2 regions of the Sedimentibacter sp. MB35-C1 genome follow, and region 2 is predicted to be linked to the other one. Evidence: riboswitches for the same ligand, from Rfam matches in the RefSeq annotation. Region 2 holds a riboswitch; the other holds the start of a gene.

Region 1 (6,872 bases), 650 kb from region 2:
GTTGAATTGAGCGATCAGTCTGTCAATTATCGGCTAATATTCAAACTTAATTAGCTTAAATATTCATACATTGGAGCAACTATTGATTATACGCAGTTCACGTCTATAGAAACAATTATGTTTACGGAAAATGTGTTTTATCCGTTTTTTGCGAGTTATATATGCAATTTCGCACACTAAGCCAATAATACACCTATTATACTAAAACTTGCTTTTAAAAAAGAATTACTCCTAATGCGATGAAGATTATGCAATTTTCTTGATTCATCAACACAAACATATGCCGTGACAAGCACATGTTTATTTTTTATACAAGGGGAAATTATTTACCGCAGCATTTTTTATATTTTTTTCCGGAGCCGCACGGGCACGGATCATTTCTTCCAATCTTGGTTTCTGCAATTACTTGCTTTGATCTGTTGAAGTCTTTTTTTATTTTTTTCCTTTTATCATCATCAAATATATTGCTCCACTCATTCATTCCATAAAGCCATTCCGCTTTTGCGTCATGCATATTCCACAAAAGTTTTTCCCAATCTAGCTCTGCTTTTAACACCGACTCTTCTGTTAATGAATCTAAGTCAAGACCTTCCTTGAAGCTTGTGTTTGCACCGTCAAGAAATCCTATATATTCCATACTGGTCATATCGTTATGTTTTGATAAATCAACTACTTTCCCCTCAATTACAGGGCTTTTAGATTCAAGTATTTTTCTGTAGCATTCAGCTTCTTTAGCCATGTAATCCTTGAAAAAATTTTGGTATTCTTCCTGTGTTTTAATATTCTTTAAAGCTTCATTCCATTCTGTATATAAACTCATTTTTGCCTCCAAATAATTTACTATCGTTATTTTAACAGCAAAATAATAAAATATCAAGACAAAAAATGCCGCAGAATGTGCGGCATTTTTGCTATTATTTTTGTTTAAGCAGATCTCTTATTTCTGTTAAAAGTTCCTCTTGGTAGTCTATATTGATTTAACATACTAATGAAGGAATTATCAATTTTTATATTTTAATCCATTGTTTGTTATTCCAAGTTCAAAGCTGTCATCATATGAAATGTAGCGTACATTGTTTTCTATTACCGTATTTTCTTTGTCTCCTTTGTAAACGACAAATACCTGATTATTCTCAGATGCTGCTTCAAGTATTTCTTTTAAAATTTTCACTTCCCGCGCATCATAAATTGTATCAAGATTAGCATTCATAGTAAGCACGAGCACCTTATCTTCATAATTTACAAAGCTCTTTATATTGTTCCACATAGTTGTATTGCTTGAGCTCATCGTTGCATTGGAAATTATGCCGTCAAAGTATATAATTTCGCCATTTCCGGACAAAATTTCTTTCTTATCAGGTGAAACAACCAATTTTTCAGAGTAGTCGGATATTTCATCAGACTTCATGTGATCCACAAATTCAGTTTCTTCTTTCAAGCCAAGCTGTTTATCCTTAGGCTCATACATGATTCTTAAATTATCGATATATATTGTTCCTGTATCTTTTCTTGTTTCATTTATTTCTGCAAGATAAATATTTTTCAGTGTTACCGGATATGCAGTTCCTTCGGGTATTTGTGCCTCTACCCATTTCCACCCTGTCCAGTCAACTTCATCTGCAAATGTGAGTTTTATCTGATTGTTATAAACGTCTGTAATTCTTGTTCGGAGCCAATGGTTTTTACCGTCTCCATAAACCCACATGCCAATTGCTTTAGGTTTGTCTTCAAGTTTAATTCCTTCGCCATCTTCACCGAATTCCACGAATGCTATGCTTTGGTCAGTCATTTCCGTAAAGTCATAGTCCAGCTTTAATGATTTAGAACCTTCCTTGACAAAATCTTCGGATATAGACATGTTTCCGGATGAATTATCAGGGTATAGTGTGAGTTTAAGGTTATCAAGCTCTTCAAATCTATTAAGAGTCTTATATCTGTAGCCAACCTTGACTTGTATATGTTTAATTGCATTTCCAAAGCTTGCTGTAACAGCACCAGTATTGCTTACATCTCCGGCAGTAAAAATGCCGTTTTCAACTTTGCCGACCCTGTTTCTGTAAGAATAAGAAATATATTCAGCAGGTATGTATGCAGAATTTCCATCATCATCAATACCCAGGATTTCTCCTATTTCGTAAGTATCTCCAAGTCCAAGAACTATGGAATCATTGCTGAATTTTAATGCAACAGGTTCAGCAAGGACATCTATTTCAACCTGGCCTTCAGCATCTCCCGACAATGCTGTAATAACAACTTTTCCGGCTTTTGAGGGATAGAAAATATTGTTTTCTATTTTACCTGCATTAGTTGGAGAAATGCTATACTTTACTTCTTTGTTAGTTACTTCAATTTGCGTGTAGTATTCATTAAAAAATTTAAGATCTAATGATACTTCTGTATTATTAAAAACCATATTTTGATAAGGCGTTATTTCAATGCTGCCTACATTGTCGCTGTCAGGTGAATTATTAAATACGGCTACACCTGAGGCTATTTTTCTTTCTCGTCCGTCAGATGGAATATTAACAACTGTAACGTTTGAATTTCTTAAAAAGTCAACGCCCATGGTGGTAGACCCTCCACCATCCATATTAACAGCGTCGTAAGCGCCTAGCCCTAACATTATTTCAGCAAGTTCTGTCTGCTTAACTCCTACGTAATTTTTATTTCTGCCGTCTATTGTTACCATAATCATTTCTGTATTATCTTTGTTGAACCCTATTGCTGTTCTTGGATGCGCTCCTAGTACCTCGTCGCTTATTTCATTGACCATACCATCTTTAACGAGGTAGTTCAGTGCACCGAAGGCAAAATCTACATTGTCAGGACTAAAATCAAGTTCTATATTTAGGGATACAGGCTGTCCCGGTACAAAGGATTTCAGCATTTGTTCCATGGCTACTGAGTTGCAGCTTGCAATAACATAACCATCTTTGGGGATTATTGTTGAGATCTGATTCTTTCGAATTTCAGAGACCATATTATCAATTACAATAACTTCAACAATATCTTTTTTTCCGTCGTATCCTGGAGACATTTTGTTCCAATCAGTTGTAAGAATTGTTGCTGCCCAGTCCAATGAAGATGTTTTATTGAATGCTGTAACATCAAATACGGTGCTGTCAGAACCATACAATGTTATTTTAGGATTCCATACAGATATATCCATACTTTCATTATCCAAGAGTTTGGAAACTGTAGGGTATCCGTAGCTGTACGGAAGAGGAGATGTTATCAGCTTTCCATCTTTAATTAATGGACCGTAGGTATATGTAGGATCGCCCATGTAGAAAAAGTCACCATTAACTGCCGCTGTTGCGCCTGATGATTTAATCATACTGCTCAAAGGTGAGCGGGTTCCTACACCGTTTTCTCCTGTTATAGGTTTAATTTCTGTATATTCATCTGTCAAATCAGCTCTTACCACGTTTATGTTCATCCAGCCAGCGGAGGTGTATCTTTCGATTTTTTCATATGTAATACCTGTTGATAGCCTTGTTTGTTCTGACAGGTCAGATACTGTATACAGGCTGCCGTAGGCGTATGAACTCAATAAAATTGCAAGAGCAACCGAGAAAGCTGCTATTTTTTTAATAAACAAATAAATCATTCCTTTCTGTTTAATTTTCATACCTCATTATAACACAAAAAATGGACAACCATTATTAAATTACTATTAATAAGGTTGTAATTTTTAGTAATAGTGGATATGTTTATAATTAATTAGACGTATGTTATCATGCTTTGTTCCGCCTTTCATAGCAAATAATTAAATAAATTTTATGCAGCAAAAATTATTTAGACATGTATTGACAACAAGAAATTGATATGTTATGATTATGCAAAATAAATCCTTATCAAGAGTGGTGGAGGGACGAGGCCCAATGAAACCCGGCAGCCTGATTATTCAAGGTGCTAATTCCCGCGGATTTCCGAAAGATGAGGCATATTTACAGAGACAAAGACCTCTTCTGCGGAAGAGATTTTTTTTTGGCAAAACAAAAAATGCATTGTTTAAAAGAATGCGTAGTTAATTGAAATAAGTTTTGAAATTTATTTGATTTGAAAAATGGATAATACAAAGAAAGGAAATATAATATGAAGAAATGGTTATTTACATCTGAATCAGTTACTGAAGGACACCCGGATAAAATGTGTGATCAGATTTCAGATGCGATTTTGGATGCGATTTTAGAAAAAGATCCTAATGGAAGAGTTGCCTGTGAAACAATTACTAAAACAGGATTTGTTCTTGTAGCGGGAGAAATAAGCACAAACTGCTACATTGATATACCTAAAATAGTTAGAGATACTATTAAGGATATAGGTTATGACAATGCTGAATATGGCTTTGATTACAAGACATGTGCCGTGTTTACATCAATTGAAGAGCAGTCTCAGGATATAGCAATGGGCGTTGATGCTGCTGATGAATATAAAAAAGATGACAAGGATACAAATGATATGATTGGCGCAGGAGACCAAGGAATGATGTTTGGTTTTGCGTGCAATGAAACTCCAGAAATGATGCCTATGCCAATTTATCTTGCACACAAGCTTTCAAGGAAACTGACTGAGGTAAGGAAAAACAAAACAATAAATTATCTGAGACCGGACGGTAAGACTCAGGTTACTGTTGAGTACCAGGACAACAAACCTGTAAGAATAGATACAATTGTTATATCAACTCAACATAACCCTGAGGTTGACAGAAAAACAATTGAAAAAGACTTAATTGACCAAGTAATTAAAACTACTGTCCCTGCTGAGTTACTGGATGATGAGACTAAGTATTTTATCAACCCTACCGGAAGATTTGTAATAGGCGGGCCTCAGGGAGACTCAGGATTAACAGGACGAAAAATCATAGTTGATACTTACGGCGGATACTCAAGACACGGCGGAGGGGCATTTTCCGGAAAAGATTCCACAAAAGTTGACCGATCCGCAGCATATGCAGCAAGATATATTGCTAAAAATATTGTTGCAGCCGGACTGGCAGAAAAATGTGAAGTTGAGCTTGCATATGCCATAGGTGTTGCAAAACCGGTATCGATAATGGTTGATACATTTGGAACTAATAAAATCGATGAAGAAAAGATTCAGCAGGCTGTTTCGGAAAATTTTGATTTAAGACCGGCAGCGATAATTGAATACTTTAATTTGAGAAGACCTATGTACAAACAGATAGCTGCTTACGGGCATTTTGGAAGAGATGATTTAGATCTTCCTTGGGAAAAGACAGATAAAAAAGAAGTGCTGAAAAAATATTTATAATTTTGAAAAAGAGTAGATAGTCACTATTTACTCTTTTTTGTATAATATGCTTAAAAAACGAGGAGTATACAATGTTTGACAGAGGCTCGGGAATACTTATGCCCATAAGTTCTATTCCTTCAAAATTTGGAATAGGAACATTTGGGAAAGAAGCATACAATTATATAGACTTTTTGTGTGAGTCAGGACAGAGATACTGGCAGCTTCTGCCTTTAGGACCTGTTTCATATGGAGATTCTCCATATTCTCCATTTTCAATATATGCAGGAAATCCATACTATATTGACTTGGAGCTTTTGATTGAAGAGGGAATATTGTCGTTAAAAGATTGCGAGATACTAGATTCTGACGATGGATATGTGAATTATGATAAACAGTTTAAACTAAGGTATAACGTATTATACAAGGCGTATGAAAATTCGAAGTGCTATAAAAATGAAGTTCGCATGTTTTGTCAAAATAATAAATGGGTTTTGGATTATTCGATGTTTATGGCACTAAAATACCGCTTCAATCAAATGCCATGGAAAGAGTGGGGAAAGGGCATATTCGACAGAAATGAAAATTTCTTGGAAGAATACAGGATGCTTCTTAGTGATCAAATCGAATTTTGGAGCTTTCTTCAGTGCGTATTTTACCGTCAGTACCATAAACTAAAGAAATATGCCAATAAAAATGGAATCAGAATAATAGGAGACATGCCCATATATGTTTCGGAGGACAGCGTTGAAGCTTGGGCTGAAAGAGAATTATTCGTAAGGGATGACAATAACAATTTGTCTTTGGAAGCAGGTGTCCCGCCGGATATTTTTTCGGAAACCGGTCAGCTTTGGGGAAATCCTGTTTATAACTGGGGATATTTAAAAGAAAATTCCTATAAATGGTGGATAAACAGATTAAATTGGTCGGTAAAATTATATGATGCTGTTAGAGTAGACCATTTCAGGGGATTTGATGAGTTCTGGGCAGTAAAGGCAGGGTCTGAAGATGCAGTTAACGGCAAATGGTATCCTGCAGAAGGGAGAGAAATGTTTGAGCTTGCGGTAAGTAATATAAAGGGTTTAAACATAATAGCCGAAGATTTAGGTGTTATTACCGATTCAGTGATAGAATTAAAAAATAAGTTAAATTTCCCGGGAATGAAGGTGCTTCAGTTCGCCTTTGACGGCAATCCTGACAATCCGCATCTTCCATATAATTACGAGGAAAACTCTGTGGCCTATACAGGAACTCATGACAACGATACATTAAAGGGCTGGCTTGTGAAGCTGAATGATGAAACTAAGTCCTGCGTGTTAAAAAGTATGAATTTAGGTGAAAAGCTTTCTATAAACGAGATCGTTGAGGGCTTAATAAAAAAAGTAATGTGCAGCAAAGCAAATCTTGCTGTGATACCCATGCAGGATTATTTGCTTCTGGACTCAAGCGCAAGAATAAATACGCCATCGACTGTGGGAGGAAACTGGATGTGGAGAGCTAAAAAAGAGGACTTTACTCCGGAACTGGCAAAAAAGATTAAATCATTGACTGAAATCAGCGGACGTTTTAAAGAGGCTATTGCAATTACAATAACCTCTTATTAATTATATCAATAT
Region 2 (6,872 bases):
CCAGCTTGTTAAAGCCCAGATTAATTTCTTTAATTACAGGAACTAATTCTTCATCGGGAATAATGTTCAAATTTTTATCTATAATTGAAATGTTTGTTAGTTTGTTAAACAAATCATTTATAGGGTCTGTTAAAAATCTATGAAATATTTTATCTGTATGTTCCATGATCCGCCTTCAGTGTTTTTTTGTGTATTTAATAGTATATCGGATAAACTATTAAAAAATCAAGTTTATAAAAGATGTTTATTGGTACAATAATAACACTTTAATAAGGCTGCCCTTGAATCGGACAGCCTCAGCTGTTATTTTCATATATATTTCTTTTTAATAACCATCCATTCTAGTGCAAAGTTATCATCTTTGAATATTTTTTGTTATAATTTAATTAATCTATTGCAACTACTGCTCCGTTGTATGTTTCATCAATATATTGTTTTACTTCATCGCTCTTCAAAGCTTCAATCAAAGCTTTAACATCTTCTCTTTCCTCGTTTCCCTCTTTGACAACTAATATATTGGCATAGACCTGAGCAGCATCTGAGTACTGTTCTTCTTTTGCTAATGCATCTGACACATTTAATCCGGCAGAAAGTGCATAGTTACCGTTTAATACTACAAAATCCACTTCGCCTATTACTCTTGAAACTTGAGCTGCCTCCAATTCAATAATTTCAATATTGTGAGGATTTTTTTCAATATCATTTTTCGTAGCTGCAAGTCCGGCGCCTTCTTTTATTTCAATAAGGCCATTAGCCTCAAGAAGCAACAATGCTCTTGCTTCATTAGTAGTATCACTTGGAACTGCTATTGCGGCACCGTCTGGTATGTCAGATAGATTTTCTGATTTACCTGCATATATTGCAAGTGGCTCATAATGAATTGGAGCTACTGAAACCAGATTCGTTCCGTTTTCCTCATTGAAGTTATCCAGGTATGGTTTGTGCTGGAAGAAATTCGCATCTACGTCTCCGGCATCAACAACAAGGTTAGGCTGTACATAGTCAGAAAATTCAATTATTTCCAGTTCATATCCCTGTTCTGCCAGTATATCCTTAGCTTGCGCTAAAATTTCAGCGTGAGGTGTCGGCGATGCTGCTACGGTAATTTTACCTTTAGCCATACTCTCTGAAGGCACTTCCGCCTCTGGTTTTTCTTCTGATGCCTGCTCATTTCTTTGACACCCTGCAAATATTGCAAGGGATAGCACTAATATTGACACCACTAATAATAATTTTATATATTTTTTCATAGTTATCTCCTTTATGTCGTATTTAATATGTCACTGAGTTTACTATTCAGTATGCCCTTAGCTAGCTCGGACATATCTGGCGTTATTTCAGCTTGTTTTTTTAGACAGTTCTCTTGTCTGTCTTTTGTGCGATTTTCATTCCTATCATCTGAAGCAGCTGCACGAGTATAATCAAAAGAACCAGCGTCATAAGCATAATTTCGGTCTGGTACCTGTAATAACCGTACCTTATGGCTATGTCTCCCAATCCTCCTCCACCAAGAATACCTGCCATTGCAGAATATCCCAGTATTGTCGCTATCGCAATTGTTGCGCCTACAATCAGCGAATTTTTGGCTTCCGGAATCAGCACCTTGAACACTATGGTTAAAAGTGATGCTCCCATACTTTGTGCTGCTTCAATAACTCCTTGATCTACTTCTTGAAGTGAAGATTCAATCAATCTTGCTATAAATGGCGTAGCTGCAATTACAAGCGGTACTATTGTAGCAGTGGGCCCATAACTTTTGCCGGCTATAAATTTAGTCAAGGGTATAACCGCTATCAACAGTATCAGAAACGGAACTGAACGCCCCACATTTACAACAATATCCAGAAATCTATAAATAAATCCAATAGGATGTAAACCGTCTTTTTTAGTTATTACTAATGCTATTCCGATTGGAAAAGCAAATAAATATGCAAAGAGTGTTGATACAACTGTCATGTATAAAGTGTCTCTTGTTCCTTCCAACAGCATCATAACCGTATCGTTAGCCAACATAACCAATCAACTCCTCTACATTAACATTTTTATTTTTTAAATAGTTTATAATTTTATCAGCCTGCATCTCATCATCAGGAAGCTGCAGTACCATTTGACCGAATGCTTGTCCTTTTATATCCTTTGTATTTGCAAACAGTATATTAACCTGCGCCCTGCATTCTAAAACCATGTTTGCAATAACGGGCTCAAAAGAAGACTTCCCATCGAATACAATGCGTATACACCTGTTTCCTGTCATCTCTTTTGCCGAAGTTCCGCTGTGGTAGACAAGCTTCTTAGCAGCATCGGTTTTCGGGTTTGAAAACACATCTTCAACCCTGCCTTTTTCGGCCAATTTACCTTTGTCTATGATTGCTACGAAATCGCATATTTCTTCAACCACTGACATTTCATGTGTAATAATAACAATAGTAATTCCAAGTTTTTTATTTATGTCTTTCAGAAGTTCAAGTATAGAGCGAGTTGTGGTTGGATCGAGAGCGCTGGTAGCTTCATCACAAAGCAGTATCTCTGGATTTGTTGCCAAAGCTCTCGCTATGGCCACCCTCTGTTTCTGCCCACCGCTCAGTTGGGACGGATATGCCTTTTTTTTATCCGCAAGCCCTACAAGATCCAATAGTTCTCCTGCTCTTTTTCTTCCTTCATTTCTGCTTACACCGCCTATTTCAAGCGGAAAGCACACATTATCTTCAACGTTTCTCTGCATAAGAAGATTAAACTGTTGAAAAATCATTCCTACTTTTTGCCTAAGACCCCTAAGCTGTTTTTCATTAAGTTTCAGCAAATCCCTGCCGCCTATGATAACAGTACCTTTCGTAGGCCTCTCCAAAAAGTTTATACATCTGACCAAGGTGCTTTTACCTGCACCGCTCATTCCTATTATTCCGCATATATCACCTTTATTAATGTCAAGGTTAACTCCCGACAGGGCAGTCACTTTATTATTCTGACTGATATAATGCTTTTCTAAATCTTTTAACTGAATCAATGGAGTCGTACCCATGCTGATTTCTCCTTTACTTAGCCGCTAAATCTTTTACTACCTCGCTTGCGATTATGAGTCCAGCCACTGACGGAACAAATGATACGCTGCCTGGTGTGGCTCTTCTGCTTGTCACTTTTTCCTCAGAATCGTGAGGATTGCTAGCCTCTTCGTCATATATTGGTTTAATAGGTTCTTCCTTTGAATAAACAACCTTTAATTTTTTTATGCCCCTCTTTTTAAGCTCACGTCGCATTACCTTTGCAAGGGGATCTACGGAGGTCTTATATATATCCGCAACCTCCAGCATTGCAGGGCTCAGCTTATTGCCCGCACCCATGCTGCTCATTACCGGAACGCCGGCAGCCTCTGCCCTGACTATCAGTTCAAGCTTAGCCGCTACTGTATCTATCGCATCAATGATGTAATCATATTTTGTAAAATCATAGAGGTCTGCATTTTCAGGCAGATAAAATGTTGCATATGTTTCCACTTCAGCCTTTGGATTGATATCTCCAATCCTTTCGGCCATCACTTCAACTTTCTTTCTTCCTATAGTTTTTCTTGTGGCTATAATCTGCCTGTTTATGTTTGTAATACATACCTCGTCATCATCAAACAAGGCAAATCTGCCCACCCCGCTTCGTGCAAGAGCTTCGGCAACATACCCTCCAACTCCGCCTATTCCAAATATAGCAACTGTTGAATTTTTTAATTTATTCATAGCTTCCTTGCCAAGTAAAAGCTGTGTTCTTGAAAATTCGTTTAGCATAATACCCTTTCTTTGCTTAAATTTAATCACAATATTTTATGTTTATTTCCTGCTGCTAATAATATTTATTCCCAGTTTTTGCACACATCAACCCATTCCCTGCATTGAGATAATTTTTCCAGCTCGTCTAAGGTGAGTTCTATTGCAGAATTTGAACTGCCGCACGCAGGAAACATTGTATCAAATCGTTTCATGGAAATATCAAGATATACATCTACGTTCTCCGGAAGAGCAAACGGACAAACACCACCTATGGCATGTCCGGTAAAGCTTACAGTATCTTCATGAGCAAGCATTTTCGCTTTAAATCCGAATTTTCCTTTAAATTTCTTATTGTCTACCTTTGCGTCTCCAGCTACTACAATTATCATTGCATTATCGCCATTGTAAAATGACAGCGACTTGGCTATTCTTGCTTCCTTGGTTCCCAAGGCCTTTGCTGCCAGTTCTACGGTAGCCGTCGATTCATCCATAATAAGAATATCATTATCCTTATTGTATTTCTTTAAATATTCGCTTACTTTTTCTAAAGACATTTATATCCTCCTAAATATAAAAAACCCTCTTCGAAGAGAGGGTAAATGTTCTAACCGTCTCCTCATCTGCCAAAGATACCTTTGCCGGACTTAGCACCTTTCAGTAAACTGTAGGTTGCCGAGACTTCACAGGGCCGATCCCTCCGTCTCTCTTGATAAGAAGTTTTTCTTATTTAGTTGTCATGTGATACTTTACACTAATAAAGTATATTTGTCAACCTTATTTTTAAAATTTTCAAACATATTTGTTATTTATTAGCTTTTTATGCTATCAGAATTGAATTATTAACTTCTGCATATATTTAGTTTAGCATGCATATTAATCGGGTATAATATTATATATAAAAAATTATAGGAGGCAGTTATGAAAAAAATACTTGTTCCGATAGACGGTTCGCCTGTATCTCAAAAGGCAGCGGAAAAAGCCATAGAATTGGCAGAAAGATATAACAGCAAGCTTGTATTTATATATGTTGTAGATACCCGCGGAATATATACATACGATGTGGGCGGAATTATCAGCGTTCCTTTTAATTATCCGAAAATTACCGAAGAATTAATTCAAGTAAAAACAAAATTCTTGGATATTTTTGTATCTTCGTTGGAAGTTGATGATAAAAATGTTGAAAAAATAGTACTGCATGGCGAGCCTTCAGACAAAATACTGAATTATGCAAAAAAAGAAAAATTTGATTTAATCGTAATGGGCAGAAGAGGTTTCTCGGCCGTAAAAAGATTTTTTGTAGGTTCTGTTACACAAAGGGTAATTTCCGATGCTCCATGTCCTGTGTTAATTATCAACGATGAAAGCGACGAATAATTATTACGTTAAGAATATTATAAGTATAGCAGAGCCTCTACACGTAGGCTCTGCTATACATTTTACTGTCTTACTAACTTTTCTATGCTTAAGCTCTTTTTTAATTCTTCAAGCCTTTCCTTTGACATGGCAGGAACATCTTTTAATTTGCAGTCAATATTAAGCTCTTCATATTTGAACACCCCCAAGGTGTGATATGGAAGCAGCTCTACTTTTTGTATCAATTCCTTAGGAAATGTATTGACTTCATCTTCTAATTTCCTCATATCCTCTGATGTATCATTTATACCAGGCGTTACCACATGTTTAAGCCACAGCTGTGTCTTATTTTCTATTACAGAATCTTTAAATATGTGGTAATCAGCCATATCCCTACTGGTCAGACTTTTGTATTTTTTAGGATCAGGATGCTTTATATCCAGAATCACCAAATCCGCATTTCTTAAAATTTCGTCATATTTTCCAAGTCCTACCCCAGCAGTATCTATTGTAGTGTGTATATTTTCTTTTTTGCACAGATTTAGACACTCAAGTAGAAATTCGGGCTGCATCAAAGGCTCTCCCCCAGAGAATGTTATGCCACCGTTGTTATTCTTAAAGTAATCTTTGTATCTTATTGCTTTTTCAACGATCTCTTCAGGAGTTATTTCTGTTCCACGATTAAAAGACCAAGTGTCAGGATTGTGGCAGTACGCGCATCTCAGCCTGCATCCCTGCATAAACACTACCATGCGTATGCCGGGTCCATCCAGAGTTCCCAGCGTTTCTATCGAGTGAATATATCCTTTCATGCTACATCCTTTCATGGAATGTTCTGCTAATAACATCCAGCTGCTGTTCTTTGGTCAGCCTGTTAAAGTTTACGGCATAGCCTGAAACACGTATCGTCAAATTAGGATATTTGTCAGGGTTTTTCATTGCATCCTGCAACGTATCTCTGCTTAGTACATTTACATTGATATGATGAGCATTCTGTGTAAAATATCCATCCAGTATGCCTGAAAGATTATCTTTTCTATGTCTATCCAGCTTTCCAAGAGTCTCCGGAACTACTGTGAAAGTATTTGAAATACCATCCTCGCACACATCTTTATATTTTAACTTAGCTACTGAGTTTAGAGAGGCCAGTATACCGCTTTTGTCTCTTCCGTTCATGGGATTAGCTCCCGGTGCAAACGGCTCACCTGATTTTCTTCCGTCCGGTGTAGCTCCTGTCTTTTTACCGTAAACAACATTAGAAGTTATGGTCAATACAGAAAGTGTGTGTTTTGCATCTCTGTATGTCTTGTGCTTTTTAAGTTCTCCGGAAAAAAACTCAAGCACTTCTTCGGCAATAAAATCAACCCTGTCATCATCATTACCATACATGGGGAAGTCTCCCTCAATGTTAAAATCAACCGCTATTCCGTCATTATCATAAACCGGCTTCACCTTTGCATATCTTATAGCACTAAGTGAATCAGCAACTATTGAAAGCCCCGCAACTCCGAATGCCATAAGCCTTCTTACATTGCAGTCGTGAAGCGCCATAAGTCCTGCTTCGTAAGCATACTTATCATGCATATAGTGAATTATATTCATTGTATTAACATAAAGCTCCGCAACATATGTCAAAACTTTCTTGTAATTTGTCCATACTTCATCATAACTTAAAAACTCAGAGGTTATTTTTTCTATATCTCTTACAACTTTTATTTTTCTTTTCTCATCAACGCCGCCATTAATTGCCATGAGCAGAGATTTTGC

What was found. Region 2 has a riboswitch for S-adenosylmethionine ahead of RBQ61_RS01370 (YbaK/EbsC family protein). Riboswitches for the same ligand answer to the same signal wherever they lie in the genome.
Region 1: it holds a riboswitch for S-adenosylmethionine, as region 2 does, so the genes downstream of both, metK (methionine adenosyltransferase) here and RBQ61_RS01370 (YbaK/EbsC family protein) in region 2, are expected to answer to the same signal.

Annotation. Positions count from the first base shown of each region.
Region 1 covers NZ_CP133188.1:930,577-937,448, forward strand. The annotation lists gene RBQ61_RS04375 (SEC-C metal-binding domain-containing protein) at 323-820, opposite strand; gene RBQ61_RS04380 (phosphodiester glycosidase family protein) at 1,001-3,631, opposite strand; SAM riboswitch class I at 3,852-3,946, shown strand; gene metK (methionine adenosyltransferase) at 4,099-5,277, shown strand; gene malQ (4-alpha-glucanotransferase) at 5,349-6,860, shown strand; gene RBQ61_RS04395 (glycoside hydrolase family 13 protein) at 6,861-6,872, opposite strand, start outside.
Region 2 covers NZ_CP133188.1:282,566-289,437, forward strand. The annotation lists gene RBQ61_RS01345 (HD domain-containing phosphohydrolase) at 1-166, opposite strand, end outside; gene RBQ61_RS01350 (MetQ/NlpA family ABC transporter substrate-binding protein) at 387-1,250, opposite strand; gene RBQ61_RS01355 (methionine ABC transporter permease) at 1,351-2,013, opposite strand; gene RBQ61_RS01360 (methionine ABC transporter ATP-binding protein) at 2,003-3,019, opposite strand; gene RBQ61_RS01365 (tRNA threonylcarbamoyladenosine dehydratase) at 3,033-3,770, opposite strand; gene RBQ61_RS01370 (YbaK/EbsC family protein) at 3,836-4,306, opposite strand; SAM riboswitch class I at 4,366-4,468, opposite strand; gene RBQ61_RS01375 (universal stress protein) at 4,671-5,126, shown strand; gene pflA (pyruvate formate-lyase-activating protein) at 5,189-5,917, opposite strand; gene pflB (formate C-acetyltransferase) at 5,919-6,872, opposite strand, start outside.